Regions from separate parts of the Alicyclobacillus sp. SO9 genome, predicted to be linked through region 1. Evidence: riboswitches for the same ligand, from Rfam matches in the RefSeq annotation. Region 1 holds a riboswitch; each other region holds the start of a gene.
The links. A riboswitch is a leader RNA that binds a small molecule or an ion and turns the genes downstream of it on or off. The one in region 1 is predicted to bind cobalamin.
Positions count from the first base shown of each region.

Region 2: it holds a riboswitch for cobalamin, as region 1 does, so the genes downstream of both, GI364_RS04095 (ABC transporter substrate-binding protein) here and GI364_RS05475 (ABC transporter substrate-binding protein) in region 1, are expected to answer to the same signal.
Region 3: it holds a riboswitch for cobalamin, as region 1 does, so the genes downstream of both, GI364_RS08320 (ribonucleoside-diphosphate reductase subunit alpha) here and GI364_RS05475 (ABC transporter substrate-binding protein) in region 1, are expected to answer to the same signal.
Region 4: it holds a riboswitch for cobalamin, as region 1 does, so the genes downstream of both, GI364_RS04055 (cobyrinic acid a,c-diamide synthase CobB) here and GI364_RS05475 (ABC transporter substrate-binding protein) in region 1, are expected to answer to the same signal.

Region 1 is NZ_CP066339.1:1,230,328-1,238,358, forward strand. It holds gene GI364_RS05465 (glycosyltransferase) at 1-1,150, shown strand, start outside; gene GI364_RS05470 (N-acetyltransferase) at 1,288-1,824, shown strand; cobalamin riboswitch at 1,890-2,090, shown strand; gene GI364_RS05475 (ABC transporter substrate-binding protein) at 2,284-3,300, shown strand; gene GI364_RS05480 (FecCD family ABC transporter permease) at 3,297-4,316, shown strand; gene GI364_RS05485 (ABC transporter ATP-binding protein) at 4,313-5,110, shown strand; gene GI364_RS05490 (DUF420 domain-containing protein) at 5,158-5,613, opposite strand; gene GI364_RS05495 (MFS transporter) at 5,787-7,025, shown strand; gene GI364_RS05500 (MDR family MFS transporter) at 7,175-8,031, shown strand, end outside.
Region 2 is NZ_CP066339.1:912,763-920,793, reverse strand. It holds gene GI364_RS04125 (hypothetical protein) at 1-150, opposite strand, end outside; gene GI364_RS04120 (histidine phosphatase family protein) at 553-1,239, shown strand; gene cobD (threonine-phosphate decarboxylase CobD) at 1,218-2,375, opposite strand; gene cobS (adenosylcobinamide-GDP ribazoletransferase) at 2,389-3,180, opposite strand; gene cbiB (adenosylcobinamide-phosphate synthase CbiB) at 3,156-4,127, opposite strand; gene cobU (bifunctional adenosylcobinamide kinase/adenosylcobinamide-phosphate guanylyltransferase) at 4,136-4,759, opposite strand; gene GI364_RS04095 (ABC transporter substrate-binding protein) at 4,804-5,805, opposite strand; cobalamin riboswitch at 5,960-6,146, opposite strand; gene GI364_RS04090 (adenosylcobinamide amidohydrolase) at 6,215-6,988, opposite strand; gene GI364_RS04085 (cob(I)yrinic acid a,c-diamide adenosyltransferase) at 6,992-7,561, opposite strand; gene GI364_RS04080 (cobalamin-binding protein) at 7,607-8,031, opposite strand, start outside.
Region 3 is NZ_CP066339.1:1,849,064-1,857,094, reverse strand. It holds gene GI364_RS08330 (PAQR family membrane homeostasis protein TrhA) at 1-288, opposite strand, end outside; gene GI364_RS08325 (ribonucleotide-diphosphate reductase subunit beta) at 669-1,706, opposite strand; gene GI364_RS08320 (ribonucleoside-diphosphate reductase subunit alpha) at 1,752-3,938, opposite strand; cobalamin riboswitch at 4,166-4,362, opposite strand; gene GI364_RS08315 (CBO0543 family protein) at 4,522-5,061, shown strand; gene GI364_RS08310 (SDR family oxidoreductase) at 5,157-5,903, opposite strand; gene GI364_RS08305 (flavodoxin domain-containing protein) at 5,985-6,542, opposite strand; gene GI364_RS08300 (DMT family transporter) at 6,661-7,566, opposite strand; gene GI364_RS08295 (Dabb family protein) at 7,587-7,868, opposite strand; gene GI364_RS08290 (type 1 glutamine amidotransferase domain-containing protein) at 7,920-8,031, opposite strand, start outside.
Region 4 is NZ_CP066339.1:900,492-908,522, reverse strand. It holds gene GI364_RS04060 (cobyric acid synthase) at 1-632, opposite strand, end outside; gene GI364_RS04055 (cobyrinic acid a,c-diamide synthase CobB) at 696-2,156, opposite strand; cobalamin riboswitch at 2,311-2,495, opposite strand; gene GI364_RS04050 (glycerate kinase) at 2,751-3,869, opposite strand; gene GI364_RS04045 (carbohydrate ABC transporter permease) at 4,040-4,804, opposite strand; gene GI364_RS04040 (carbohydrate ABC transporter permease) at 4,867-5,787, opposite strand; gene GI364_RS04035 (ABC transporter substrate-binding protein) at 5,856-7,199, opposite strand; gene GI364_RS04030 (LacI family DNA-binding transcriptional regulator) at 7,231-8,031, opposite strand, start outside.

The sequences.
Region 1 (8,031 bases):
ACAAGTTCAGGCGCACATGGCAGGACTCCGCGTCAGTGCAGTCCACTTAGTCCCGGTAGGCGCGAAAAACCCGGTACGGAAAAGACCTAAAGATAAATCAGTGTCCCGTCTCATTGTAGGCGATTGTCTTGAAGCCATTTCACTGTTGACGGAACAGCGGGGCGCACGGGCAGGTTATACAGATTTGGACCGGAAGCGAGATGTTTTGGAAGTGGAGGCAGATACCGTTGGGGTGAGTCCGGATGGACCGCCTAGACCGCCTCAGGAGGACATCACTGCGGATCCCTCCGAGTTAACGCAGTTTCAGCCATGGACTGCAGGCAGAGGACTGGCCGTAAGACGCGGCATTGTGCCGCACAGCGAAGTGCTGAACCTTGCCGTGATTCCGGTATACAACGAAGAACAAACGATTGGTAAGGTCATACAAAACGTGAAGCAAAGCGGACTGAATGACATCCATGTGGTGTGTAACGGGACCACTGACAGAAGTCGGAAGATTGCAAATGCCCACGGCGCATCTCTGGTTTGCATTGGTGAGCCGCTGGGACATGATGTAGGCAGAGGTGTTGGCTATTTGACGCGGCAAGCGCAACGTTATTTGTTTCTTGATGGAGACATTGTTCTCGGGCCGCAAATCTTGCGGGAGTTTGTGCACGCTATGGATCGAGCCGATGTGGCGTTAAATGATTTGGACGAAGTGATGTCCACTCGTCAACAAGCAGGAACTGTGACTGTGGTCAGAAGGTTTCTCAATCTGGCGCTGGAACGAGAAGACCTGGGTGCCGCATCTATGACCGCTGTTCCTCACGCAATGCACAGGGAAGTCATTGAAGCAATTGGTGCACACAGCTTGGCAGTTCCCCCTTTGGCACAGGTGAAGGCCATCCTGGCCGGGTTTCAAGTTGCAGCAGTACATCCAGTCAATGTGATGTCCAAAAATCGCTTTCAGCGGGAGTTGCACGGGAAGAGACACGGCAAACCTTGGGAACGACTGGTGCTGGGAGACCACCTGGAGGCATTTCATTTCATGCTCAGCGAACTTGGTCCAAGGGGCTTGTTTCCAGACAAGATCCGAAAACGGGCGTGGCTTGAGAAATGGCGAAAGCAATTGGAAGACACGCCGGATAACAGGAGTAAATTGCCTTTATAAGTCTGCTTGTGAGAGCAGAAACTAACTCCAATTCGAGCTTGGCTTGTGAACGAGTGTGTTCCTCGAAGGGCCACACGCACGCTGCTGTTCTGTCGTGGATGTGTTCACAAGGCCGACGACCGCGAGGAGGGGTACGGATGGACTGGTACGAGAAGCTGACAGATTACTTTCCAGAGCATGAGCTAAAAGACGTAAACCAGATGGAGGCATTACTGGAGCACGTGCCGGCCTATCGCAAACGCGAAACAGAAGATTACTTGGTGATGTATGCGGAATATCCAGATTTTATATTTTTGGATTACTTACTCGTTTACCCAGGTACGAGAGGCCGCGGCATTGGCGGGCAGGTCATAGGAGATTTTCAGTCCAAAGGCAAGTTACTCATAGCAGAAGTCGAGCCGGAGGACGAGGAGAACGCAGATACCGGCAAACGAATTCGGTTTTACGAAAAGAATGGTTTTCGCCTTGCCAGTAACATTGAATATACGCGCTGGGACAATGACGGAGAAGTATTCCGTATGGACATTTACTACTGGAGCCCGGATCCAACCCATGAACGTCAGGTTCTGCAGATGATGAAGCACATCTGCAGAGAGATTCACAACTTCCAAGCGATGAAGTATTATGGACGTCTTGTAGCAAATCCAGAAACCTCGCTTCAGTGGAAGCATTGACAAGGCTCTGGTCCTGGCATACGATAAAATCACAATTTGTTGCCTTTGGGTGCCCCAATGGATGAACAACTGTTAGGTGTGAAGGTTTTTTGCATCGAGCGTTTCATCGTGTCAGGGGAGAATAGGGAAGCCGGTGTAAATCCGGCGCGGTCCCGCCACTGTAAACAGCCAATACTCATGGCTGCCACTGTTTCCGAAGGGAAATGGGAAGGCGCCAACTAGAGTGGCTGTGAGCCAGGAGACCTGCCTAGAGGCCAGCGTGTGCTTAAGCCTTCGAGGAAAAGGTGAGTGGCCAGAGGTACATACCAACTACCGACCACAACCCTGCCGTGATGGCAGGGTTTTCCTTATGAAGGGGGAAGAGTGCGGATTGCCTGACCGTCCGCGTTCTTCTTCGAAGCCACGGAAATCATTGTTCAGAGCTTTTGTGTCTCGAACAAATACGTGGGAGGTTTTTTCATGAACAGAAAAACGGCAGCAGTTATTTCGGCTTCTCTTGGAACGGCCCTGTTGGTTGCGGGGTGCGGAACCGTAAATCAAGCTGCTAGTCACAGCAAAGTCAGTACGGGAAACCAGACTGCGACAAACTCAACTGGAACTGCAACCGGACAGGCGGGACAGACCCCGCAAGCACAGACCCAATTTCCCTTGACTGTGAAAGACCAGGCGGGCCACACGATTACCATTAAAAAGGCCCCCAAGCACATTGCCTCCATAACTTTGGGTACAGACACCATCTTGTCCGGACTGGTTCCAAAGAGTGAGATTGCGATGGTGACAAAGTTTTCAGCGGATCCGAATCAATCCAATATTGTGAGCTTTGTGAAAGGGATACCGAAGATTAATCAAGCGAACTCTGAGCAGATTATTGCGGCGCATCCGGATCTGGTTTTGGCTGCCTCGTACACACAGTCAGGTGTTGTTCAACAGTTGAAACAGGCAGGAATCCCGACCTATGAGTTCGCGAGTTTTAACTCTCAAAAGGCTATTGAGAAAAATATTAAAATAATGGGAAAACTAGTTGACAAACCGGCAAAGGCTAACCAACTCATCAAGACAATGAATCAGCAGTTGAAGCAGATTGGGAATGCGGTCAAGGGCATGAAAAAGCCGACAGTTATCAGCGACAGTTCTTACGGGGACGCCGCAGGCAGTCAAACGACTGTGAACGACATGATTAGAGACGCAGGGGGGGTCAACGCAGCCGCAGGTGTCACGGGTTGGAAAAAAGTGACGGATGAACAGATTGTCAAGTGGAATCCGGATGTCATGATTATTTCCAGCACAGACAAGGGATACAAACAGAAACTGCTTCATGACAAGGCCCTGCAAGACGTCAATTTTGTCAAGAACAGACGCATTTACGCAGTTCCCCCTGCAGACTTAAACAGCCTGTCACAATACTTTCCGAGAGGAGTCAGGGATATTGCCAAGGATTTGCACCCTAAGGCCAACATTCCCAAATTGACAAAATGAAACGACTTCATGCCGGCGTTGGGATAACTGTTTTATCTGCCGCCCTGGTTGTGGCTGCATTTCTCGAACTGGATTTGGGTCCCATGCATATTTCAGTGGGAAAAGCCGTAATGGATTCGTGGGCATACTTCAGCGGTCAGCGCACATCTGACGCGGTAGTCATGGGAGCCATCCGTTGGCCGCGCCTTGTGGTGGCAGCGATGGTTGGAGCCGGGCTTGCGAGTACCGGAGCCGCATTGCAGGCGGTGTTTCGCAATCCAATGGCCGATCCCGCTATTATCGGTGTTTCTGGCGGCGCCTCCCTCGGCGCGGTCGTGGTTATCAGCCTGGGATTGGCTTCCCGCAGCCAGTGGTGGACGCCGGCAGGCGCTTTCGTTACCGGACTTGTTGCTGTTTTCCTGATTTACCGATTAGGGACCATTGCCGGGCGTACAGCGGTGCATTCATTGCTCTTATCGGGAGTTGCTGTCAGTTCGCTGTCCAGTGCCTTGGTCACATTGGCTCTGTCACTTTCTCCATTACAGACCATGCAGGCCATCCTGTTCTGGCTCATGGGGGGACTTGACGGAAGTACGTGGGGCCATGCACTGATGATTACGGTCTTTTCCGGTGTCGGGCTTGTGGTGTATCTAACCCAAGCCCGTGCCCTGGACATCTTGTCCATCGGGGAGGAGCAGGCGGAAGGTGTTGGAGTTCCCTTGCAAAGTATTAAGCAAATTGTCTTGATTACCGCGGCGTTCGTAGTGGCTGCGTGTGTCAGTGTCAGCGGCGTCATTGGCTTTGTCGGATTGATTGTGCCACATTTGATTCGGATTTGGATGGGTCCTGTACACCGCGTCTTAATTGCCGCCTCAGCCATTGGCGGTGCAGTGCTTCTGGTGTTGTCTGATGTCATTGCACGAACGATTGTGCTGCCTCAAGAATTGAATGTGGGCATTATTACGTCCTGTTTAGGTGCACCGTTTTTTCTGTATTTATTGCGAAGACAATTTGGCGGACAGGGGCGAAAAATATGAGTACCCTTAGAATCGAAGCGCTTGACTTTCGGACCGCCCTAAAGGATATCTCAGCGGTGTGGGAGCCTGGGCAATTAATGGGTGTAATCGGTCCCAACGGTGCAGGCAAATCAACACTTTTGAAGCTGGTGTCCGGTGTGGAACGCCCTGACAGCGGGCGGGTATGGTTGGATGGTGATTTATTGGGGAAGCTCAATGCAAAAGAGCGGGCGCGCAGGTTAGCTTATTTGCCGCAACAGGTGCCGGTTGATGTGCTCTTTACGGTGAGGGAGTTCGTGGAGATGGGCCGGTACGCTCACCAAAGTCCGTGGGGAGGTTTCAATATCTCATCGAAACAGGCTGTCAATCAAGCCATCCATCGGTTGAATCTCGATGAACTGGTACATACACCTCTGGGACAGCTCTCTGGAGGGGAACGTCAGCGAGCAGCCATTGCCAGGTGTCTTGCTCAGGAGACAGAAGTGCTGGTATTGGATGAGCCCATTTCAAATTTGGATTTGTATTATCAAGTTGAAATTCTACAGCTGTTGCGTCAACTGGCCAGTGAAGGATACTTGGTTGTCTTGGCAATACATCACTTGGAACTGGCAGCTCAGTACTGTTCGCATATGACACTGCTAAATCACGGAGCCGTCTATGCACAAGGAAAAACTGAAGAAGTGCTGAAACCGGAAGCGGTAGCGGAGGTGTTTCATATGAATGTGAAAATGTTTCGCGATCCGTTCGACAGTTCTCTCCGTATCAGTTGCACCCCCGGCTGGCAAGCCCAAGTTCACGTGAGCAGCCAGCCGTGAGGCGTACGCCAAGCAAGTTTGCACAACAAAGCTTCAGCACAACATGCTTAGCCCAGCCAAGCGTGCAGTACGTTGGTTGTTGGTCCAGGCGGATACACTACATACAGCAACAGGAACACAACTAATCCGGTGGCTGCGGTGATAAACCAGCCGTTTACGGTCCACAGCGCAATTTTGCGATGTTTGTGGAAAACCCCTTTAAATGCAAATCGGAGTGTAATAATACCGAGAATGGCAATGACGGTTGCAAGCACCGAATGAACCTGCAAAAATCCTTGATAGGCTGGCTCAATGGACGTGGGGCCGCCAAACATGGTGTCTCCAAAAATGACTGTCTTCAATACATAAGTAATAAAAAATAGTGCTGCCAAGACAGAGGCTGTCAACATCAGTCGCTTGTGTACCTCTTTCTTGCCTTGGCGAATCATTCTCCAGCCAAACGCCATGACAATTGCACTGGAGATAATAAACGCTTCATTAATCCATGCCATTGCTTGTCCCATTCAGGCTCACCTTTCCACAGCTTCTTTATGTCAATAATGTGACTAACAGATATTTTACCAGTGTGGTGCTAGAATGACCAATGTGACTTTACTCCTCTTGTACCTTCTTTTATGCTGTGACTTACTCGTGTATTTTCGAATGAGTTCATTTTACTTCTGAAGGAGTGACTTGGTTGCACCGCACCGCGGACTTCTCGCAGCATAGATATGCCTACAGTCTGGCACTCTCCATCATGGTACTGTTTGGCGCCCTAGACATTTTGAAGGGTGTCTCGGCGCCATTGATGCAGCAGGATTGGCACCTCAGTTATCTACAGGTCGGAAATATCTTTGTCTCGAACTCGCTTGGGTATCTGGCAGGAAGTTTTCTGGCGGGTTCGTTTGTTCAAAGGTTCGGGACCAAAATCATGTTGTTAAGCGGCGGGGGAACACTGGCGGTATCCCTGCTCTTCACGGTTCTCCTGCAGAGCTATACAGGGCTCCTGTTCGCTTTCTTGCTCGGAGGGATTGGCAGCGGTTGGTTGGAAATCGGTGTGAACCACGTTGTGCCTGAAATGACAGAAGATCCGCACTTGCAATCTAAGTACTTCAATTGGCTGCACGGGCTTTACGGTGTTGGCGCAGTTATCTTTCCTGCTGTCGCAGCTTTTCTCATTCGTCGTACACATCAATGGCGGGTTTCCTATGAAGTCAGTCTAATTCTCTTAATGATGATTCTGTTAGCTTCCTTATTCTTGAACATGAGGCGCATAACAACCGTGTCTACCCGAGAAAAAGGATTGGAACAGGAGCAAACAGCAGTGCGTGAAACAACAAAGTGGAAGAAAGGCGCCATTTTTAGGTCACCAATTTTGTACGGACTGATCCTTGCCATTAGTCTGTACGTGATGGCTGAAATTGGCGTTGGTTCGTGGTTGACCACTTATCTCGTGCGGGTAGAAAGCTTTTCCGTTAGTACAGCATCATATGTGCTCTCAGCGTTCTATTTCACTTTTACGCTGGGCAGGTTGACAGCTCACTTATGGGTCCCTCGTACAGGGAATGAACGAAGCATCCTTGTGAGTGCTATCTTTGCTGCAGTTGTGTTCTCCATAGCAATCACCAATCGACAAACGGCCGTCATTGGTTTTTCGTTAGCAGGACTGGGCTTTGCAATCATATTTCCGACCATCACTGCGGTGGCAAGTTATCGATTTAAAGAGCAGTCAGGCCGAGTTCTGGGTATTCTGTTTACGGCAGCAGGGATAGGCAGTCTCTTGGTTAATTGGCTTGTCGGGCTGATTGCAACGGGGTTCGGGATGAAAGCAGGGCTTGGTATGGTCATCTTGTTCTTGTTGCTGGTGTTTGTTGTCATGTTGTGGGTACGCCGCCGCATCATCAGTGCCGATTCCACAGACCGAGAAGCAACATAACGGCACCACACAGCGCCCCTTGAGTCGAACGCTTATGCCGGCAACAAAGCACCTTGGCACAGAGCTAAAGGTACTCAGAATATTCGAATCTAGCCCGGTTCGTGGACCTGTGTCATACTCTTCTCAACATTACCGGGGGAGTGATACAAATGGTCGGACAGATTCGCACTCTTTATCGTTCATATCATCCGGCTGTTTGGTGGATGATTAGTGCTACCGCGGTAACAAAAATCACGCAGTTCATGGTGTTCCCATTTGTGGCACTGTACATGTCCTCTCATACCAATGCCAGTCCAGGTGTCATCGGTTTGGCGGTCGGAACAGGTGCCCTCACGTCAACCGTGTTTGGTTTCATTGGGGGCAGCTTTGCAGACAGGTTCGGCCGTAAACAAATGATGGCATTGGCGATGGCGCTCAGTGCCGGACTGATGGCGCTGTTTCCAAACATTCACGCTGTATATATGTTCTTTGTTTTGAGCGGATTAAACGGTATTGTCAGAACACTGTTTCAACCGGCCGCGCAGGCACTGTTGTCTGATTTGACCGTCCCTGAAAAGCGCGGAAAAGTGTTTGCAATGGATTATTGGGCAATTAATGTAGGTGCTTCCTTTGGTCCGATTCTTGGCGGGTACTTCGGGACTGTTGCAACCGGTTGGACGTTCTATCTGACTGCCGGCGTCGATCTCGTTTATGCCCTTGTGATTTTAATGATGTTTCCCGACCCTCGAAAAGACAAGTCCTTGCTGGCAAAGCATGAAAAGCAAGACCATGAACAGAAATCCGGCCCGGCAGCCGGGTTTTCCTTTCGCACCGCGTTTCTCACGGTGATTCGAGACAGAGCATTTCTCGTTTTCTTAATTGCCTTTATGCTGGGCGGCATTGGTTACGCACAAATTGAGACTACACTGCCGCAAGTCATGGGTGAAGCGGTCAATGCAAACAAGGCTGCGGAAATGTTCTCCATTGTTCTCGCGTCAAATGCCATTGAGGTTGTGTTTCTGCAGGT
Region 2 (8,031 bases), 320 kb from region 1:
GCCGAGATTCTCAAGATATAACTGAATAAACTGCTGAGCAGCCATCGAATTTCTTGCTGGAGGACTTTCTGTTTGAAAAGCTACCAATTTTGCCAATAAGTCGAGCAACTGTGCACGGAGATCTTCAATATCTTGATAGACCTTGTCCAAATTCGTTTAAAAGCCTCCCAGTATACTGTTAATATACAAAGAGTAGTCAATTTGAACATTCTCTTTACAGCCAAAACACCAACCTTATTGGCATGAACTTTATTACATTGTACTAAAAGAGTATGCTTTATGAATAATTTAGTTAGGGCATGCTGATAAAAATAATTCTTCTTGAAATAATTGCAATTTGAAGATAAAAATGTATACATAATGGAAATGCATATCCCCAGATTATTCCACAAATCCGAGTTCGTAATACTTGCGTTTACTGACGATATCAATTATCGGTAGACTAAGTAAGTGGCCTCCCCATCCTGTACCTAATATGGTTTCACTCTCTCGAACAATATATACTGATATAAGGATGAACCTCAATGCAACAGTAGGTAAAGGACGAGCAATATGACGTCAATTTGGATAGTTCGCCACGGAACAACGGACAAAAATTTAGATTACTACATGATTGGTCAAACAGACAGTTCTCTGGGAAACATCGGACGCAGCCAGGCTACGGCAGTTGCTGTTCGGTTAAGAGAGACTCCTTTTAAAGTAATCTATTCGAGTCCGCTATCGAGAGCCAAGGAAACTGCTGAAGCTGTATCAGAGGAAAATATGTATCACCCGACAGTCATATTTCATGAAGACCTACAGGAAATTCACCTAGGTGAATTTGAGGATGTTTCTTCATTTGCAGCTTACGAACAACACCGCGAACTCATGGATAAAGCACTTGCCCCTTCGCTCGATGATTTTTCTTTTCCAGGAGGAGAACTCCGCTCTACGGCAGCGGTACGTTTTCAAAACGTCATCTTGTCTGTTGCATCTTCACATCCTCATGATGAGATATGCATCGTCAGCCATGGCGCTGTAATTGGAAGTTGGCTAGCATCCGTTTACGGTAAACCGTTGGGAGCTTTTCGCCAATACCAACCCAGTCACGCTTCCATTAGCAAAGTTCAAGTATCGTTACAATCTATTCTCCAAAATCAGAACGACGAGAGGAAACAGGAAGTCCATGGTAAAGGTCAATCTGTCCATGTCACCATTGAGATATTTGACGATACCAGTCACTTGCAGCCGTCCAAATAGTCAGTAATCGCTTTGTATAATATTTCATTCTCATTATGAGTTCGAATTGCAACCCGATAGAAACTGGCACCGAGTCCTTCGAAATTCCTACAATTTCGGATCATAATGTTTCTGGTTCTCAGAAACTCTTCTACTTGACTTCCCAGTTCAGTATTCTTGAAGTGGAGTAAGAAGAAGTTGACTTTACCCATATATAAGGTCAGTTTCGGATGGGCTTCCCATAGTCGTACAACATGTGCCCGTTCTGTCTCAAGCCATTGATGTGTTTGTCTTTGAAATTCTCTATCTTTATATGCAGCAGAAGCAGCAACCTGGGCCAACTGGTTTACACTCCACCCGTCACGATACCGTTCTATTTTCTGAAACAACGTCGATGAGCCAATAGCAAAACCAAAACGAAGTCCTGGTATAGCGTAGAATTTTGTTGCAGAACGAACAACAAATAGCGATTCAGAATCAGTCGCTTTCGGTATAGCTGTATACCTTGTTTCATCGGATAGAAAATCGAGAAAAGACTCATCTACAATGACACGAACCCCCTGTTGCATCCATTCTTGAGCCAACAGGTACCAACTATCTAAGTGAAAGCAAAGACCCGTTGGATTATGGGGTATATTCAACACCACTACATCCCCTGTACGCAAAACCAACGTGTAGCGTCTAAGTGATTGTTTCAGCATTTCGTAATTATAAAGTTCAGTAGGATTTGGTGCGGATTTGCCCTGTACTCGCCAGAGGTTGTCTTGGGTCTTCCATAAAGGAACTTGCAACACAGGAATCCCATGCCTTTTTGCTGCTCTTTTATATTCCGAGAAAGCCGGTTCAAAAACAACAATACGTTTTGGATTCAACGCTTTGAACAACAAATCAATGATCTCACTCGCGCCGTTGCCTATTAAGAAATGTGAACTCCTGAGACCAAAGTAATCTGCTAAAGTATTCTTTACTTCACTTTGGGTTGAATCCGGATAGTGAACTATCATTGGAAGCGCACGTTGGATCGCAGTTGTAACGGAAACTGGTGGTCCGAGAGGGTTAATATTCGCACTAAAGTCCAAGACGTTGGTGGGATGAACCCCCATTTGCTTTGCTTGATGATAAATCATTCCACCGTGATTGAACGATTCTTCAGTCATAAACTTGCTCTCCTCAGCCATGAAAAAATATGTAGAAACCCCAAACCCAGCCCAACCATTCTAAAATTTCATTTAACGCACCATAAGTGTCTCCGGTCATTCCGCCAAATCGATGGCTTAAGTAGACCGTAATGAGGATTGACAGCACAATCAGTCCAAGCATTAACCCAAGACCTAAGAAGACTGAATTCAGTCCAATTGAGAGCAAGCCAGTAATCGCGATTGAATACGCGAGGGACTGATAGGAAATTTTTTGTGCAAACATTCCAGCTAGTCCATCTTTCCCGCGTGCAGATGGAGCGATTGCCATCGCGACTACCATGCCGAACCGGGATAACACTGGCACGACGATAACAACACCCCAAGCATTGCCCGGAAGCGAATAGAGTACTGCTGCCTTTCCTAGATAGACAACAATGGCACTGATTGCGCCCATGGCTCCTACACGGCTGTCCTTCATGATTTCCAGTGCCTTATCCGTCGACTTACGACTACCTAGCGCATCGAAGGTATCCATGAGACCATCCAGATGAAGAGCTCCCGTGAGAAACGTATACACCATCAAAGACAAAGTCGTGCTGATGATATTTGGAAAACTAAGGCGAAGGGTGTCCTGTATTCCCCACAATATTAAGCCTAACAATGCTCCTACCAAAGGAAAGAAAGGTGCTGTCTCACGTATATCTTTTTCGGACACGTTTCTGAAATGAGGAACTGGGATAATCGTTAGGAATTGGACTGCGAGCAGGATTCTTTTCCCGGTTTGCAAAGGAAGCGTTATCAAAAATGACATCCATTTTGACACAACAGCCCACCCCCAATCATAAGTCCTATCAGAATGACGATATACCAGGACACGCGGTGCATCAGTGTCATCGTAGTGAGGATATCCATCGAGGACAAAGGACGGACGCTATCTCCCATTGTTGCACGTTCACTTACAACGCCCTGGTAGAAATTCGTGCCGCCCAGTCGGACAGATAAAGCACCGGCTACCATGCTCTCGGGTATGCCTGCGTTCGGACTTGGGTGATGAGGCGAATCTCTGCGGAGCATGTTCCAAGCCCCCTTTAAGGAAAGACGAGAAACGTAGACGGCGGCAGATAAGAGAATGATGGTCAAACGCGCCGGTAGGTAGTTCAGCACATCATCTAGTCTGGCAGACGCGCGTCCAAAGTAGAAATAGCGTTCATTTCGATATCCAACCATAGAATCCAGGGTATTCGCGGCTCTGAAAGCCAGAGCCAAAGGTGCACCTCCAAGTACACCAAAAAACACAGGAGATACAATCGCATCAACAATGTTTTCTGCCACAGTTTCGACTGTGGCACGAATTACTTCACTCTCGGAAAGGTGCTCAGTATCTCGTCCAACAATCATTGCAACTTCTATACGAGCAGCTTCTAGTCCCTGTTGTGTCAAGGCGTGATAAACAGACTTCCCTGCATCCGCGAGCCCTTTCCACGCAATGGTTGTTGAAATGAGCCAAATATTCAGTATCATCCATACGATTCGTTGGATATGATAAATCCAATGTAATACCAGAAAAGGAATGAACCATGATAATCCAACCGTCAAAAAAGTTAGACATGCACCTAATGCTAGCCGGGTGCGTGGATGACTACTGTAGGGAGCGAGGTTCCACTTTCGTTCCCAGTATGAAATCCAGCGCCCAATGAAAATAACAGGGTGAGGCAACCCCTGAGGGTCACCTACTACCTTGTCCACAAACATTGCTATCAAGACTACCATAAAATGATTTACCACGGGGTTCCCAACTTCCGAACGTCTACCGCAATACCCGCTACCATCAGATAGACAACATCCGCAACGGCAGCAACAGATTGATTGAGCACCCCCAGCCTATCACGGTAAAGACGGGTCATCGCATCCACTGGAACAATTCCCTCGCCAACCTCATTGCTGACCACCACGACCTGACGTGGATGTTCTTGTAGCGCATGAACAAGGTCCTCAGTTCGCTGTTTGAAGGATGCTACCCCTGCATCCCCATCACCGTAAGACGCCTTGACCAATCCCGGACGAGAGGTACCATCCAAACAGAAATCCCCTTCATCTCTGCTCTGCGAGCCAAGAAACATCCAGTTATTAAGCAACAATGACAGGCAATCTATGAGAATAATCGAACTTTGTCGCTCACCCAGTACAGGTGGTACGTTCAGCGGTTCTTCAATGGTCATCCAGTGTGAAGGGCGCCGTGACTGATGTTGTGCAATCCGTGCTGCCATTTCGTCGTCCAGCGCCTGCGCTGTTGCAATGTACGTAACGGAACGATTCTCCGTGGTGGATAATCTCTGAACATAGCGCTCTGCAAAAGAACTTTTCCCACTGCGTGCGCCCCCGATGATAAGCGTGACTGGCACAGTATACCTCCTTTTCCAATTGCATTGAACAGGTGATTCTTTCCTTACTCATTTTTCGTAAATGTAATTGTAGGCAACGAAACTGATGGATGAAGAACATGAGCGACATCCTTTACTCCCTTGATAATATATTGAGACACCGACGAAAGACTGGCACCACTCACCGCATACACGCGATGATTTTTCACAGCACGCACTGTCTGAAGCTTTGAATCGTGAAGAAGTTTGTTCGCAAATCTCTTGTCACTGTTAGCCGTAATAATCACTTGCGGATTCATCTTGATAATCTCTTCATCCGTGATTTTATTCCATCCTTTGACCTTTGCTGCAGCGTTCACACCGCCCGCATCCACAATGATACTGTTCACGGTCGTCCCTTTTCCGGCAGCGAAGCCATACGAACTATAGTCTAAAACTGTTGGCTTCTCTTTCCTTTTTACTGCTGTTTGAATCTTCGCCAAATCCGTATTCATTTTCGCCACAAGTCTCTGAGCCCTCGGCTGTGCCCCTACAAGCTTGCCGGTCAGTTTGATATTTTTTTCAATACCGGATATGGAATGAAACTGCGTAAATTCAAAGACGGGAACACCAGCCTGTGTCAGCTGGCTCACCACACCCGCCTTCGTATACGAAGCTGCCAAAACGAGATCGGGATGAACGGCTAGAATTTGGCTGGCGTTTGCTTTTTGAATGGCCGTGATTCCTTTGGCCCAATGGATGACATTGGAATATGCCGGATTTGTTGCATAAGTTGTAACCATCGCGACATCTTTTTTGGGAACCAGTGCCGATAGAATCTCATCCGTTCCCTCTGTTGTTGAGGCAATGTGGTGAGGCTGTTTCGGGATTGTCCTCGTGTGCCCTGCCTCGTCCTTGATGGTGAGGGGATAAGTGGTGTTCTTTACGTTGGCTGATGGCGTGGATTGACCGGTGGTATTGGCAGTTGCATTTGCCGAGCGTTTGGGGGGCGTGCCGCAACCTACTACTAAAGCTGTTGTTCCAAAAACTACGATTGAGCCTACTGTCCACTTGCGAATTTCGTTCATGTTCCTTCCTCCCAGAGAAATGTGATGCCAATTTCCCTGCGAAGAAAATGCTCTGTCTGCCGACAGAGCATCCGTTGGTTATGTTCTACTAAAGCAGCAGTATAGAGGTGATTGGGACGCTGCCTCGTACACAACCGACGCCTCTCCGCGAAGGGTCTTGGTTGACTTCCCAGGCAGGTTTCCTGACTCTCAGCGCAGACAATATCGATACCTTCCCATCCTCAAAGGACAGTGTTATCGAGCTGCTTTCGTGCTGATTACAGTGGCGGGACCGTACCGGATTCTCACCGGTTTCCCTATTATCTCCACTTCATTGGAGCACCTGAAAAGTATGTTATCAAGTTATTTTTATCCTATTGCAATCAATAGTAGTTGTCAATTTACAGTTTGCTCAATGAACCTTGGTCTCTCACCGCCGTAAGTAACGAGTACCAGCATGCAGAACCGCATTGTATACTGCACTTCCTAAGGCTTGCCCAAACGTTGTTGCCAGTCCTGCATACTGAATTTCATTCATCGGCTTCTCATCATCTAGAGAACGATGACGAACTAGTGCCCGCTGTGTACTTCCTAAGAGAATTGCATCTGTAGATGTCCCCGTCGCGTGTCTTCCATCAGATACTCGGATATTCAAATCATAGAGTGCTGCGGTCTTTGCTTCAGTGGCTGTGATAACGCCTCCCACCAAAGCCTCAGGTCGTACGACCCCTGCAATCAGTGTAATTATATTGATAGTCCCAGGACTGTAAGACCGGTTCAGGTCGTCACTTGCCGCCATCGGTATTCTGACACTATTGGCCGTACCGACAGATACACAGGTAAGCAGCTCCCACTGTTCTCCTGTTCTTACTTCCCAGCCAGCATCGAGAACAGATGCGGCAGTAAGAAACCCGGCTGCAAGGGGCATTTTCTCTTCAGGTACGCCCACTTCTTTGAATCGGTCTTGCAAATCCTTTTCTGGCTCCATAGAACGATAAGATCTTTCAACTTGAAAGTTCCCAATGTATTGCGTCGTTTGTAGACCCCCACCATAGATACATGAACTGATACTACGAAAACCACGGTCTCCTTGCATAGAAATTGCACGAGGCAGAGAACGAATAATAACTTCTCCTGCCTCCCAATAGGAAGTTGGAGAAAGCAATGACCCTTGTGTATCGACGTCCAATACTGGAGTTTTCATTCCTCAACCACGAAACACGTCTGTGCTATTCTCATAAGGCACGTCGGACTGATGAACCCTGGCATTTGCCGTACGTGCCAGGACAAATAACAAATCAGACAAACGGTTCAGGTACTGTAGCGTTGGTTCGTGAATCGACTCTACCTGCATCAAATCCACCACTCGTCTCTCGGCTCTACGGACAACGGTACAGGCCACATGAAGTGCGGCTGAAGCTCGTACCCCACCCCGCACAATGAACTTGGTAACTGCATCTGCTTCCTCTTTAAACCGATCGATGTGCGGTTCTAGTGTTGCTGCGGCCATATCTGAAGTCCGAAATGCATAATCTCCAGCCTGCGGCGACGCAGCCAAATCTGCCCCCACATCCCATAAAGTCTGCTGCACATCAGAGAGTACGTCAAGGATATCGCGATCGCGTTCGATATCCAATTCACTCATCGCCAACCCAATAAAAGCTCCCGCCTCATCCACTGTTCCGTAAGACTCTATTCGCAGGTCATGTTTCCACCTGCGTTCTCTCCCAATTAACATCGTCTTGCCCTTGTCGCCGCCTCGAGTATAAATTTTCATTCGTCCATACCTCCATTCACAGTAATAGAGTTATATTTCACACTTTCAACCCCAATTCACATCAGATCCGGCAACCGTTTGAATGATTTTTGAGAGCTCATGCAACCTGTCAAAAAGCATCGGACCGAACTGGAGAATTTCACTGTTCAACTCATACACACGTCCATTTTGTACAGCAGGTAAAGTTTTATATCCAGGCCTTGACTCAAATTCTGACCTATCGAAAGGCTTTCCGCACCACGAAGCAAAAATGATATCGGGGTCCGCCTGCAGTACTTCATCATTTGTCACAACGCGCTCGGCAGCTTTTCTACCCTCTATGGATTTCTCACGGAAAATATCCTGTCCTCCGGCTGCTGTAATCAAGTCACTTACCCACCCCGTGCCACAGATAAGAGGGTCCATCCATTCTTCAAAATATACCCGTGGCGAATTGGGATTGTCTTGAACGATCGTTTGAATGTCATTTA
Region 3 (8,031 bases), 620 kb from region 1:
TGGGGTGTACGAACCTGCGATGAAAAAGTAGATTGAAGTGTGATCAAAAACTTCAAATAGGTCTTTTCCTCTTCCCGCTGGCAGGGCGTGGACTAAGGTGGAAGATGTGTAGAGAATCAGCATAGTGGAGCCAAAAACCGTAAAACTTACTACATACCATGCAGTACCGTAGTGTGACGAAAAGACAATTAATACGACTAATGCTGCAATACTGAGCAGTGCCCCAATGCCATGCGTCACCGCATTTGCTATTTCCTCACCTTTAGAAAACGTATGTGTCTCTGCCATGAAAGTATCAATCCCCGGTTGAATGGCGTGTTGTTTACTGCTCTTTCTCTTAGAATAGACGATAGGGATTTCACAACACAACAGCGAGCTCACAGGCGACGGGTGGGGCATCCCTTGGTACGCCCACCTGTCATACGTGAGTTTCACGATTGAAGCTGCTCCACGCAGATCACCCTGAAAGCACATAGTGTAATACCGGAAGGCCACGCTCCGAACAAGGTAAGGGTATGTCAACTGTTTGGATTCGACTTGCCCTTCAGCGATGTCCAGCCGCACTTTCAAGCATGGGAACAATACACCCCGTCGCCGAATCGCAAAGTCAAAAACCACGTCACAGAACCTGATACCACCTGGCATAATGGGATTGAGGATAGGCTCTCTTATAGATCATCCCACTTGAGGTTGGCTGACTTGGTGTAATTGGTCACCTTCTGTTCAAAGAAATCTGTCTTCATGGAGTTCATCGCTGCGAATTGTTCTACCCAAGGCATCGGGTGCTCGGTGACCTGCGGAAATGGTGCAGCCATGTCTAGCGACTTGAGCCGAAGATTCGCTAGATATTGAATATACTTGGCAATGAGTTCATTGGTCAGTCCAGAAATCTGCCCGTCCGTTACGTACTGCCCCCACGCAACTTCATGCTCCACAGCCTGACGCATCATCTCCCGTAGCTCCTCAAGAAGTTTAGACGTCATTAACTGTGGGTTTTCTTTTGCTATCTCGTGGAAGATTTGCCGAAACAGGGCCAGATGGGTTAATTCATCTCTTTGGATGTATTTGATCTCGGATACCGTTCCTAGCATTTTTCCCTGGCGTCCAAGCGCAAAGAAGAAACTGAAACCAGAGTAGAAGTACACGCCTTCCAAGATGAAATTCGCCATCACAGTTTTGACAAGGTTTTCGTCACTCGGATCGTTAATAAATTCCTCATACCGATCTGTGATGAATTGATTCCGTTTAAGTAGATGTTCATCCGTGCGCCATTCGTTGTAAATCGCATCTCTTACGTCTGCGCTGACAACTGAGTCCAGAATGTAGCCGTATGATTGAGAGTGAACGGCTTCTTGAAAGGCATGAACCGTCAGGCACAAGTTCACCTCAGGCGCCGTAATGTATTCGTTGACGTTCGGCAAGTTGTGGGTCTGAATACTGTCCAAGAAGATCAGAAACGAGAGAATCTTGTTAAAGCTGCGGCGCTCATGCTCTGAGAGTGTTGCGTACTGTCGTGCATCGTCTGCGAGCGGGATTTCTTCCGGAATCCAAAAGTTGCTCATCATCGCACGATACATGCGATAAGCCCAGTCGTATTTCACGTTGTTAAGTTCGAGCAGGTTTGTTGTATTGCCGCCGATGATCCGCCTGCTTCCCCAATCTCGGTCACCGGATTCGTTAAATAACTTTGTTCTCTGCAGTTCCACTTAAATCCACCCTTTCTCCATATCCCTTCAATTTTTGCTTGCCAATCACGAAGAACAGGCAACACATTCCTCGACCTCAAGCGACTTATTTCGTACGTAGTAGACGGTTTTCAGCCCCGACTTCCACGCCTCCATGTATAGGTTCAAAAAGTCCCGTACTGGAATGTCTGGCGTAATGTACAGATTGAACGATTGTGATTGGTCAATGTGTCGCTGTCTGATAGCCGCAGCTCGGATACTCCATGATTGGTTGATGGTATGCGCCTCTTTGTAGTACCAAAATGTGTCCGAGTTCAGATTCGGTGCCGTCTGCGGCACGACCCCGTTCTTTTTCTCCTCCATGAAGAATCGAGCAAATACAGGATCGATGCCTGCCGTACTTCCTGCAATCAAACTTGTACTACTTGTCGGAGCAATGGCAAACAGGTATGCATTCCGTATGCCGTGTCTCTGTACCTCATGTCGAAGCCAGTCCCAATCTGGTCCATCTGGTCGACTGCGGTAACCACGAAGATCAAAGTACGCTCCAGTGTGCCAATCGGACCCTTCAAACAGTGAATAAGCGCCCTTCTCTATCGCCAGTTCCATGGAGGCCTTGATAGCGAAGAAGTTGATCCATTCAAACAGTTCGTCGACGTGACTTAGATGGTCCTCAGACTCCCAAAGAAACTTGTTTTGGGCGAGGTGCTGATGATACCCACTGATACCCAGTCCAATCGCTCGGTATTTCTGATTGCTCATTTCTGCTTGTTTTACTGGGTAGTAGTTCAAGTCAATCACGTTGTCCATGCCTCGAATTTGCGTTTCCACAATACGTTCCATATCCTCTCGAGACTTGCACCGACCAAGGTTGAGCGAGGAGAGGTTACAAACGACAAACTCACCTGGTTTGTACCGAACCACAATGTTGCCATCCTCATCTGTTTCTTCCGTCAACTGCATTGGCTTCATGTTCTGCATGATCTCTGTACAAAGATTGCTACAGTAGATCATGCCTGCATGTTTGTTGGGATTCATCCGGTTTGCCGTATCACGAAAAAACACAAACGGAGTTCCCGTCTCAAAGGTGGACTGGAGGATCCTTTTCATGATGTCGATAGCTGGTATTTCAATTCGGTCAAGCTCAGGGTTGTCAATGCACGCTTGATAACGACGTTCGAACTCTTCACCCCATGCATCTTCCAAACGGAATCCCATAGCTTTCTCTACCTCATAAGGACAGAAGAGATGCCAACTGCCTCGTGACTCAACACGCCGCATAAACTCATCAGGAATACACACGCCAGGGAAGATATCGTGTGCTTTGAGTCGCTCATCCCCGTTGTTCGTCTTGAGTTGCAGGAAATCTTGAATGTCCTTGTGCCAAACATCGAGATAGACAGCGACCGCACCACTGCGCACCCCCAGTTGGTTGCAGCTCACCGCTGTGTTGTTGTAATTCCGAACCCATGGAATGACTCCACCACTGGCTCCCTTGTGATTTCTGATAGCTGAACCTCGTGCTCGAATCTTCCCAACGTAGATCCCCATCCCTCCGCCGAATTTCGATACACGGGCAAAGGCCTTATCCGTTTCGTAGATACTAATGAGATCGTCCTCCGGCATATCGATAAAGCAGGAACTCAACTGATGGAATGGTTTGCGAGCATTGCTCAGTGTTGGTGTTGCAACTGTTGCTTCAAGCTTTGATAGGACATCGTAAAACTGCTTGGCACGCTCTACCCTGCCCGCTTCATTCATCGCCAGATGCATAGCGACACCCATGAACAACTCTTGAGGCAACTCCAGAACCTCTGCGCTCTCCCCCCGAATCACGTACCGATCCATAAGTTGCTTTAACCCGACATAGTTGAACAGCAAGTCACGTTCCGGCCTTATGTACTGCTCAAGCTCGTTGATTTCTTCCTTGGTGTATTTCTTCCGAATGTAAGTTCCATACCGACCAATGTCCTCAAGTCTCTTAATGAGCGCATGAAAGTCGGTATACGGAGAAGCCTCCAATCCTCGGTTATCGGCAGCTTCTTGATAGATACTCGACAGCAGTAGCCGAGCCGCAACGTACTGCCAGTTGGGCTCTTCAATCGAGGTCTTTTCGACCGCTAATTGAATGACCAACCTCACAATGGCCTGTTGAGACATGCCCTCCCTAGACTGCGTTCGTATAACGTTCAGCAGTGCCTCTGGATGGCAACCATCAAGACCGTGGCAGACCGAGTGAATGACCTCTTTCATGTCGGTGAAGCTGAACAGATTCGACCAATCCACCTGAATTGACGATGGCTTGTCCAATACGGCTTGTTCTTCCTGGATACTCACATTGAGCGCCTCCTTGGGTTTGCGCAATAAAAAACACCCCGCCCATCGAGGACGGAGTGCTATTGAAGTCACGATTGAACAGATTCCCACATGAAATCCGAAGTGGATCGCTTCCAAAGCCCTACCCATCTCCTCGTGGGCATACTTTCAATTGCAAACATGGCAGGTCTCCGGACTTGGACTCATTTGCAAAGACTCACCTTCCCCGATTAACTCGAGTGGCTGGCGATTGAACACCAGAGTCTTGCATCGTACCTTACCGTGGCGAGGACCGCTCCAGACTTTCACTGGATTCCCTTTTCACCCAACAAAGTTGGGCACCAAGTTCGCATATGAAGTTGTGTTTGCAATTCTAGCACTATATATGGTGTCTATCAACACATTTATGTCACTTCACACGCTACATTCAGCAATTCGATGTTCCTTCACATATAGACACGTATGAATGCACGGTCTTGTTCCACCATAAGAAACAGAGAGACAACAGGGGGATTTATAATTGCATTCATTTGCGATATTGGAGCAAGCTCGTCGACATCTTAGCTTAACCTCATATGACTACTGGCTTGAGCACTCGCTCTTCTCTTGGCAGTGGTGGTTTCTCCTTACCCTTTCCGTTGTCCCCTGGGTCATTTGGTGGATATTAACTGATCGAAATCGCATATATGAGATTGCCAGTTACGGCATGCTCATTGGGTGTATTTCGTCCCTTCTCGACTTATGGGGAACAAACTCACTGTTCTGGGCTTATCCGCATCAGTTGCTATGGTTTCTCATTCCAGCTCTCATTCCCGTCGACTTATCAGTCTTACCGGTCGAGCACATGTTGATCTACCAATACTTTCGGACATGGAAGTCGTTCATTGTAGCATTGTTGGTCGCAGCACTTATTGTCGCATTTGTGGTGGAACCGCTGTTTGTTAGGTTTCACCTGTATGTCCTGTACTCGTGGAAGTTTATATACTCTGTACCGTTATACATGCTCAAAGCGATCTTTGCACGATGGGTTATTGAACGCTTAAAGGCTTCCTCCCGATGATATACTTTGCCGATATAGCGGACATTTTTATTGCAGAAATATCGACAAACGCCCTGCTCCGCAAGGAGAAACTCGCCTTTCAAACGAGTCTGCGACTACGACAGCTGCGTTGTTGGTCGGATCAATATTTCATTCACAGATGCTCTTTCTGGTTGGTTGATTGCATAGAATATCGCTTCGGCAATGTCTTCAGATTGAAGCGCCTGTGCCGTTGCCCGAGATTTCAACGCATTCAGGGCATCCTCATCCGTTATCGTGGTAAGTAACTCTGTCTCAACCATGCCAGGAGAGATAATCGTCGCCCGAATATTCGAGGTCGGTGATAATTCCATACGAAGTCCCTCCGTAATTGCACGTACCGCAAACTTGGTTCCACTGTAAACAGCTCCAGCCATGCCGACACGATGTCCTGCAACCGAAGAGACGTTGATGATATGCCCACTCTTTTGTTCTTCCATGATGGGTACGGCAGCCGCAATACCGTAGAGAACCCCTTTGATATTCACGTCGATCATTCGATCCCACTCATCAACTTTACGTTTGTTGAGGAAAGAAAGTGGCATGAGCCCTGCATTGTTTACCCAAACATCAATTGTGCCGTATGTTTGGACTGCAAAGTCTGCTAAAGCCTGAACGTCTTCCATTGAAGCCACATCTGCGCTGAAATAGCTCGCCTTCCCACCCGCTGCCGTAATTTGATCGACAGTCTCTGTCAGCCTCTCCTCCCGCCGTGCGGACAAAACAACCTTTGCTCCATTTTGTGCTAAACGAATGGCCGTAGCTTGTCCGATACCACTACTGGCCCCCGTGATGACAACTACCTTGTTTTCAACCAATTCCAGTAACCCCTTTATGCAAATGTTCCTTCTGGTCTTATCAAGAATGAACCGTTGCCTCGAAAAGGCAACGGTTCATTGATGTTGTTAGGCGTGTACCATTTCGGCTGTCATTTTCCTTGCTACTTCGGCTACAGACCGACCATACTCTCGTGCGATTTTTAATTCTGCCTCGGAAGGGCGATTCATTGGTGCATCCTTTGCTGATTCAACCGGAATCACGGCTGTGGCCCCATACGGGTTTCCGTATACTGCTCTATCTTCATTGAACTGACCTGTATTCGAAACGATAATCATCCCATGGTGTTGCATCGGAGTTTGTAGCGCTCTGCAGATATTCTCTACACCCCCGTGATGTGTGGATGTTGTTGCATAGACACCGCCAACCTTGCCTTGAAGATTACCGAAGAACCACAACTGTCCTAATTTGGACAGGAAATTCGACATTTTTGGATTCGGCTCACCAAAGACGCCTGAAGAACCCCAGATAATGGCGTCTGCAGACTTCAATTCATCAGGTTCCGTTTCGTCAACAGACTTAAAAATGACTTCTGCTCCAGAAACCTCTTTGGCTCCTTCTGCAATGGCTTCACCAAGTGTGATGGTATGTCCATACATGCTGGCATGTAAAACGTATACTTTCATCGTAAGTGCTCCTCTCGTCAGTGCCTAATTTTAATGGGTATTTTGTCCCTTGTCTTATCCTGTACTCTATGACTCGTTGGTAAATCCACTCATGGTCGCCACATAGTGAGCATCCCAACTAGGCAGGCTGTTTCAACAGATGCTTGTCAGGCTTTTGCTTTTGACGTCGCTGTATGGCGAATATAGAAACGCCTGCGATGACAATCAGCGTGCCAACAATCTGCGACATGTGTATGGTCTCGCCCATCAGCACGTAAGCCAGAATTGCCGTGAAGATTGGGTTAAAGTTCAAGAATATACCAGACTTTGTACCGCCTACTCGCTGTATGCCAATGTTCCAGAGGATCATTGCTACTACCGTGCCGCCAATAGCCGCATAGAAGATTGAACTCCAAAACGGCACCGTCAACTGTTGAAACGCAAGCGTGGGCAGATCAAACGGAAGCATGAAGAGTACGCCAATCACACCAGCCCAAAGGGTTGCTCCATATGCAGAAACATGTTTCATTGCAAACCGTCCTGCAACAGCATAAAGTCCCCAGCTCCCGACAGCCACGAGCATCAACCAGACCCCAGTATTCACATGGAAGTGAGCTAGGCCTGCCAAGTGCCCTTTCGTCACAACAACAAGCACTCCAAAAAAGGATAGAACCATACCTGCAATTTGACGAATACTTAGCCGTTCTCGCAGGAAGATAAATGATGCGATAGCAATTGCTATCGGATTCAAGGCGGAAATCAGTCCTACATTGTCCGGCGTCGTATGTTGCAAAGCAAGGTACGTAAAGAAGTTAAACGAAATCACACCCGTCAGTGCCATCATTGCCAAGGGAACGAGCGCTCTAATCGGCGGTAAGAGTTTTCTATCAGCTACCCATACCACCGGTAACAACAAAACATCTGCAATCGCCCAACGTAAATCTGTAATGGTAAGTGCAGACGTGTGTCCGATTAAATACTTACCCGTGACAAAATTGCCAGCCCACATGAGGCTGGTCAGGACTAACAAAAGATAGTATTTCATGTTCTCCTCCGCTTTGTGCGTCACTCAAAAAACTGAATGAGCAGTTCACTGATATTCGGACGAAAATACTCTTTGGAAAACCTGACGTGGTTCTCATGCACCATATACTCGTCGTGAGCTTGCATCGATTCAAAATCTACAGTAATCAAATACCGGTACTGTATTTCACCCTGCTCGATAGCCTGTTGAAAAGTGACATTTTTTGCTCCAGGTACACTTGGTAATAATTCCATCGTCTTGTCACGTATCACTGGTTCTTTGGACTGGTCGTTCAGATTGAATAGCAATAACTTATGAATCACGAATCCCACCTCCGACCCAGGCACCCATGATATGGTGACTGAGCTGTTAACTTATCGGGTTTGCAATGCTTTTACAAGCTCTTCCCCCATAAGTTCAGAGGAAAAGGGATCACGGCTCGTGACAATCTGAGAATCTCCCCAAACTGCGAAAGCCTTCTTATCG
Region 4 (8,031 bases), 330 kb from region 1:
AGCAGTCTAACCCCATCATCAAAAAGTTCGGGATCTCCTCGAAATCGGTTGATAATTACTCCCTTTACGCGCTGTCGTTCCTCTTCAGTCATGAGCTGGAGCGTCCCAACGACCGATGCAAACACACCTCCTCTATCAATATCTGCAACTAACACTACACAGGCGTCTGCCAGTTCTGCTGCTTTGAGATTGGCAATATCCCGCTCTTTTAAATTCATTTCAACTGGACTTCCGGCACCCTCCATAATAATGAGATCATAGCGCTTAGAAAGAAAGTGATATGACTCTACGACAGCATCCCACAGGCGGGCCTTGTTACTACTGAAATATCGCTGCGCAGAAACGGTGTCATAGACTTGCCCTTGAACAACAACCTGAGTCCTATGTCCTGTTGGCTTTAACAAGACCGGGTTCATATGCTCATTCGGTAAAATCCCAGCAGCCTCCGCCTGTACAGCCTGTGCTCTGCCGATCTCACGCCCGGAAGGTGTTACTGCGGAATTGAGCGACATATTCTGTGCTTTAAACGGAGCTGTTTGAAGTCCATCCTGTGTGAAAATCCGACACAGGGCCGTACAGATAATACTTTTCCCTACATTCGACGCTGTGCCGACAATCATCAAGCTCCGCAATCCTTATCTTCCTCTCCATCTTTGACTAAAATGCCACTGTGTGCGGACTTAACCCTCCGACCTCTAACTGAACCGAGGAGATTTTTTAAATTTGCGGCAAGTCATTACAAATCTCTTTGCTATGTGTGGATTGGAGGCAAAGTGTAGATGGGTATAGCCAGCTGTCAAATTGCCATTAGCATACCCTTCATAGGTAGAAGCACGGAATCCGAGAGTCTTATATGCGACGTGTATTTCAGCATGAACTTCGTCACGAAAACGGATGGAGGAATAATGAAACTCATGACCTCGTGCGGTTTCATTTTTTCGCAGCAAGACGGTGTCTTGAATCGCCGTTACCTCTCTGTAACCAAACCCTACCAACTTCCCTTCCATCGAGATATCTGCCGGAATAATGCCAACCATCGGATAAGTCCTTCCGTCGTGCGTCGTGACAGTGTTGCACAAAAACATATATCCACCACATTCTGCAAAAGTAGGAAGCTCGTGTTCCAGAATTTGGTCTCTGAAATTCTCGAATACCGAAGTCTGATGAGCAAGTTCTTGTGCGAACTCTTCTGGGAATCCTCCGCCAACATATAGACCCCTCGCCTCGTCTGGAATTGGTTCTCCATTCAATGGGCTAAAGTACACAATGCCCGCCCCATGGGATTCCAGTAATTCAACATTTTCCGGATAGTAGAAATTAAAAGCTGCATCTTTGGCTACAGCAATGACTACCTTGCCTAAAGTTTCTTTACCGACGCTGGTCTCACTACTTATTGAAGAGCGTGATTGGACGGATTCGTTAAAAATAGAGCTCGTAGGCTGAGACATTGGAGAGGCTGCTCCAGCGATTGTAAGAACTGCATCTAAATCGACGGTCTTTTCTATCTGACTTGCCAACCGGTCAAACAATGAATCAAGTTCACCTCGTTCAACAGCCGGAATTAATCCCAAGTGTCGTTCGGGTAACTCGATTTCCGCTACTTTCGGAAGATAACCTAACACTGGTACATCACAGCTCTCTTCAATTGCCTCTTGAACTAGCCCGAAGTGTTCTGCACTCCCGACATAATTCGCAATCACTCCCACGATATTGACGGCGGAATCAAACTTTTGATATCCCAATACGGTGGCCGCAGCACTACGGGCCATGCCCGAAACATCGATACATAGAACGACGGGGGCATCAATCCATTTACTTAACTCCGCCGTACTCCCTGTCTCCGTCATAGAGCTTTTCCCATCATAGAGCCCCATCACACCTTCGATAACAGAGATGTCTGCATCGTTGCTGCCTCGATAAAAAATTTCCTCAACCACAGTACGAGCACACATGTACGCATCCAAGTTTCTGGATGGACGGCCCGTTACTCCTGTGTGATAGCTCGGGTCTATAAAATCCGGCCCAACTTTGTAGCCTTGCACAACAAATCCGCGCAGATAAAAAGCGGCCATCAGGCCAATGGACAGAGTGGTCTTTCCTGTCCCGCTATGACTGCCCGCTATAACAATTCGCGGTCGCCTGTCCGTTCGGTTCAATGGTATTCTCCTCTCCACCGTAAACTTTCAATTTCGCGAGTTATGAGTTATACGAAGCCATATAAAAATAAAAACTCCTCAAATGAGGAGTTGTGCGTCTTGCAATGATGCCTAATACAAAGGCTCGCCCAACACCCCCCTATCGACCGTAGGTACATGGTGTTTTTCAAAAGGCAGGTCTCCTGGCTCAGGTTCATCATCCTGGTTTCCTTCCCAAGCTTGCGCTCAGTGGCTTTTTATCAGGACTTCCCTTTACAGTGGCGGGACCGCACCGGATTTGCACCGGTTTCCCTCTTTACTCTCATCCATCTGATGAGAACCTTTTGAATCTTTTCACTTCAAGCTTATAGTCTAGTCGATGTATACAATGACTGTCGCCATCGCTGTTAGTATACCACGTTTGTAATCACAATGTAGATAATAGATGAACAGTTAACCCATCCATTCCCTTTAATCTGTACGCTCATAATGATCTCGATTCCTAAAAAGCACGACCTTTCCCTCTCACGGTTTCCTTAACAAAGCAAGATGGATAGACCATTTTGAAATAAATGCATAGCTCTATCCTTACGAGGATGTCTGTCATGGGTATTGTCAACGCAATAGCGTAGCGAGATTTCGTGCTGCAAAGTGAAGGAGTGAACTTGCATTGGACATCGCTTCAAAGGTCGTCATAGGTCTAGAAATAATAGAATAAAGACCTACAAAATGAGACTGCAAACTTTCCAAGTGTCCATCCAAGCTCCCTGAAAGTAAGATTGGTTTTACGCCATGTTCATGAGCCATCTGAGCGACTACAACTGGAACTTTACCAAACTGTGTTTGTTCATCAGTACGACCTTCACCAGTGATAACGTAATCCGCACCCTCTAGTTGGTCTCCTAAAGACGTAGCGTTAGCGACTAACCTAGCACCGGATTGGACCCTGCCGCCTACTGCCATGAGGGCAAAACCTAAACCACCGGCGGCACCTGCACCAGGGTTGTTTTGAAGGGTTTTATCCAAAGCGGTTTCTAATAATGATGCATAGTTGGCCAGCCCGTTGTCTAAGAATGTTATCATTTCTTTTGTGGCGCCTTTTTGAGTACCGAAGACCGCAGAAGCTCCGTGTTTTCCGCACAGAGGATTATCCACATCACTCGCAACATGAATTTCACAATCAGAGAGACGTTTGTCTAATTCAATCAAATCGATGCTGGAGATTTCGGGTAAAGACGCTCCAATGGGTTCTAGTTCTCTACCGGAGGCATTATGAAATTTCGCCCCAAGTGCTTGTAGAAATCCAAACCCGCCGTCGTTGGTCACGCTTCCACCAAGCGCAAATATAAACTTTTGATACCCGTCATCCAAGGCAGATTTCAGGGTCTGCCCCATACCGTAGGTGGATGCTCTCATCACATCACGTTGACTTTCTTCAATCATCGTCAACCCAACAATACTTGCTGCCTCAATGACAACTGTCTTGTTATCACCTAGAACACCGTAATATGTGTCTACTGGCTGCAGGAGAGGTCCAAGGATTTTCAAAGGAACTTTGAAACCATCTGAAGCTTGAACCAGTGCGCTTAGTGTCCCTTCACCTCCATCAGCCATTGGAACTTTGATGACTTCAACTTCCGGTATCGCTTCCGAAACAGCCTGGGCAACGATATTACAGGTTTCCACAGCGGTCAAACTTCCCTTGTATGAATCCAAAGCAACAACAACTTTCATAGATTCCCCTTCTTCATACAGTTTTTCGGTACGGTTTAGAATCTCATCTGTCGAGGTGAAAAATAATCTCGTACCCTCTCTTCAGTATTCGTGAAGAGAGGGTACCGATTCAGTCCATAACTGCTCACAAACTGCTGTCCCAATTTGAAAAACGTAATTTGTCATTCGCATTATCCCTTTACAGATCCGGCCATCAAGCCTGAAACAATCCATTTTCTAAATATAATAACCAATATAATGATAGGGATGACAGACACTACCGAGCCTGCGAAGATCGTTCCGTAAGGCACATTGTACTGGCCGCTGAACAGTGCGATTCCTACCGGAATTGTACGCATAGAATCCGAAGGATTGAAGACGAGCGCCATGAAGAACTCTGTCCAGGCGGCTACAAAGGTGAACACGGCTGCCGTGAACATCCCCGGTGTCGTCACCGGCAGGAAAATGCGGTAGTAGGTTTGAAATGCATTGGCTCCGTCCATCTTCGCAGCTTCGTACAATGCACCAGGTACTTGAAGAAAGTAATTGCGCAGAATCCAAATAGCAAAGGGCAGATTAAATGCCGTATAGGGAATAATCAAGGCCTGATAAGAGTTGAGCCAGTTCAGCCCTCGCATCATCGCATAAAGCGGCGTAACGATAGCAATCGGGGGAAACATAGAAATCACGAGAAGTGTGATTAAAGCCGGTGTCTTCCCCCGAACAGGAAGGCGAGCGATTGCAAATCCGCCCATACTCGCGAACATCAATACCAGAAAGGTTGTGGCTACTGCCACAACGACACTGTTAACGATGTAGTGCGTAAAGTGAAATTCCCCGAAAGCTTGAGTGTAATGGCTAAAGGTCCAGTGCTGGGGAAACAGAGTCGGCGGATAAGCACTGATACTATTGATTGGCTTAAACGAAGTGATGATCATCCAGTAAAACGGCGACAAAATGATTATCAAAAAGAAAATTAAAACGGCATAACCGACTACGCGTTGAGTTTTGCTCTGTATTATACGGCATCCTCCTCTACGAGCGAACGAAACGCTGACAGGAAGATTAGGGACAAGAGCAAGACAAGGATAACAGTGCTGACAGCTATGGCCGATCCGACGCCAAAGCGAAAATGACTGAACAGTTCCTGTTCACCAAGAATCGCCAATGATTGAGTCGCTGTACCGGGGCCGCCTCCAGTCAAGACAAAGGGAAGGTCGAAGACTCCAAAGGCCTGCAAGATACGGAACAGTCCAGCAAGGGCGATGCTGCCGCGTAAAGCCGGAAACGTTATGGACCAGAAAATCTGCCAACGATTCGCACCGTCGATATGGGCTGCTTCGAAGAATTCTACCGGGATCATCTGCAGTCCGCCCAGCAAGATTATGACCACGAAAGGCGTTGTCTTCCAGATATCCGCAATCATCATCGCAATAATTGCGCTTGTCGACGTGCCCAACCATGTAACGGGCGCGCCAATTAGGTGCAAGGATTGCAGGATATAATTTAGGACCCCGTACACACCATTGTAAATATAGGACCACAGTTGCGCCGAGATAACAGTGATAAGAGCCCACGGGATGAGCATCACAACAAGGGAGACGTCCTTCAAGCGCTGAACCCCGTTGATAGCCAAAGCAATCAACATTCCGAGCAGGAGCTCCACCACGACGGTTACCATCGCGTAGTACGTAGTGAACCACACACTGTGCCAGAATACACCGCTGTGAACCAATAGGCTGTAATTGGACAGCCCTGCCGGATGCGCCTTCAATCCCTCTTGTGTTAACTGGATGTGATTCAGGCTCATATAGGCAGAATAAAGTATTGGAAAGATGGTGATACCGGCTATAATCAAACCGGCTGGCAGGAACATCAGGTATCCTGACCGGCGATCCGTATATTTCAAGTCGCTTGGGGCGGCGACTGCTTGACTCATGCTTTCACCTCCAGAAAGGGAAGCGGGGCGCGCGAACGACGCCCCTCAATTCTGCTTCCGTTGTTCGCTTATAGACCGCCGCCGAGAGTGTTCTTAATCTGGCTCTGTACCTTTTTGAGGGCAGCCTTAACAGTCGTTCCGCCTGACAATGCACTGTTCACATTTTGGTAAATGGCCTGCGAAATGGCAGCATAACTCGGGTTTTGACTGGGCCTCGAAACAAATGTAGTTTTACTTACAATGTTGAATACGGGGCTGACTTTCTTTACAGCAGGGTTATTTTCAACTGTGGCATTTGTAGGTAATTCAGAGAACTTTGTGGCTAGGATAGTCTGTGCTTGTGTACCTGTCATCCAGTTGATAAACGCCAAGTCTGCCAACATGTTCTTGCTGTGCGGATTAACGTACAAATTCCACCCGCCAATGGTGCTGTAATGCTTACTGGCCCCCTTAAACGTTGGCAGCACGGTGACGCCTACTTTTCCGACGACTTTGGAGTTCTTTGACGTTTGAGAGTTAGACCAAGCATAGGTCCAATTTCGCAGAAAAGCTGCATTTCCTTGGTTAAAGACGTTCATCGACTGACTCTCTTTGAAGGTATCTGTCGGCTTCGGGGATACACCGCTGGTAATTAAACTTTTCATGAACGTCAAGGCCTTTTGGGCCTGTGGAGAGTTAACGGATGGTTTCCCGTTGGTCAAAACTTTTCCGCCGGCATCTGATAAATACTCCATAAAATCACATGTCAGTCCCTCATAAGAGGCTCCCTGCCAGACAAATCCGTATTTTACGAGTCCTTTCTTCTGTAGAATTTCAGAGTCTTTCTTTAACTGTGACCATGTTGACGGTGGGGAGGAGATTCCAGCTTTTTTGAGCAAGTCCTTACGATAGTAGAGAAATCCTGAGTCGACATAAAAGGGCGCTGCATAGACGTGTCCCTTGTATGTGGCACCTTTCACTAATCCAGAAGCAAAACGTGTCCAAAAGGATTTGGGCAGCTTTGTGTCTAACGCTACGGCCATGTTGTTCTTTGCCATTTGGGCCGGCCAAACCACGTCACCCATATAAACATCAGGGCTAGAAGACCCACCCTCAATCTGTGTCGTTAAACTCGCCTTGTCCGTGTCTGTATTGAAACTCTGGTTTTGCAACGTGATTTTAATATTAGGGTACTTGGCTTCGAATTTTTTGATGAGAGTCTTGCGAACGCCAGTATGAGTAATAGGCGGAGCCGCCCATACAATGGTGCCCGTTGCCTTGGCATAGTCAGGAGTCTTACTCCCACTGGTAGTACTATTTGCGCTCGCTGAAGAATTCGTCTTGTTCCCACCTGTTGTCCCGCAGCCAGCTAATAATCCCACTAACGATAAAACGGACATTCCGACGAACATATTCCGCTTTTTATTTGTCATCCGAACACTACCTTCCTATTCTTTCATCCAATTATCTACCGTGAATTTTCACAGATTCCCGACTTACAATCCGATGAGAAAAATAATAGATTCCCTTATCGGTATGACTGCGGCCATCTTTAATTTGCCGCGCTAAAAATGCGATACTAGATTCTCCTATGTCTGAAAAGGGTTGTGCCACTGTTGTTAGTTGAGGGGTAACCATGGTTGATATTGAAAGGTTATCAAAGCCCATGACGGAAATATCGTCAGGTACTCGAAGGCCCGCCTCATGTATTCTTCTCATGGCTCCCAGTGCCATCTCATCACTCGCAGCGAACACAGCTGTAATTGGGATCTCAATTCTATTCTCTAATATGCGACCCATTGCTTCATATCCGCCGTCAAACCGAAAGTCACCATATGCGACATATTCATCTGAAAAAGGTAAATTATACTCTTTGATTGCCAATCGATAGCCATCATAGCGGGTCTGACCCGCAACTTCATTCGTTAAACCGCCTGAAATCATGGCGATGTGCTGATGCCCTCTTGTCGCTAAATGAGCTGTAGCATCATAAGCTGCTGCAACGTCATCCACTTTGAAAGCAGGAATGTGTGCTGACGACCCCGTGAGTGCGAATGCCACAGGTATGTCAAGTCTCTCTAGTACTTCTACATCTTCCTGATGGACAGGGAGGCTGCAATATAAAATCGCATCGCATTGCCGACTCTTTAAAAAAGAAACCCCTTTCATAGACTCTTCAAAATTGCCGTCGCCTGCGTCATAAAGCAAAATGTTCACGTCATTCGAAAAAGCTGCCTTATGAATGCCTCGTTGTAACTCAGTAAA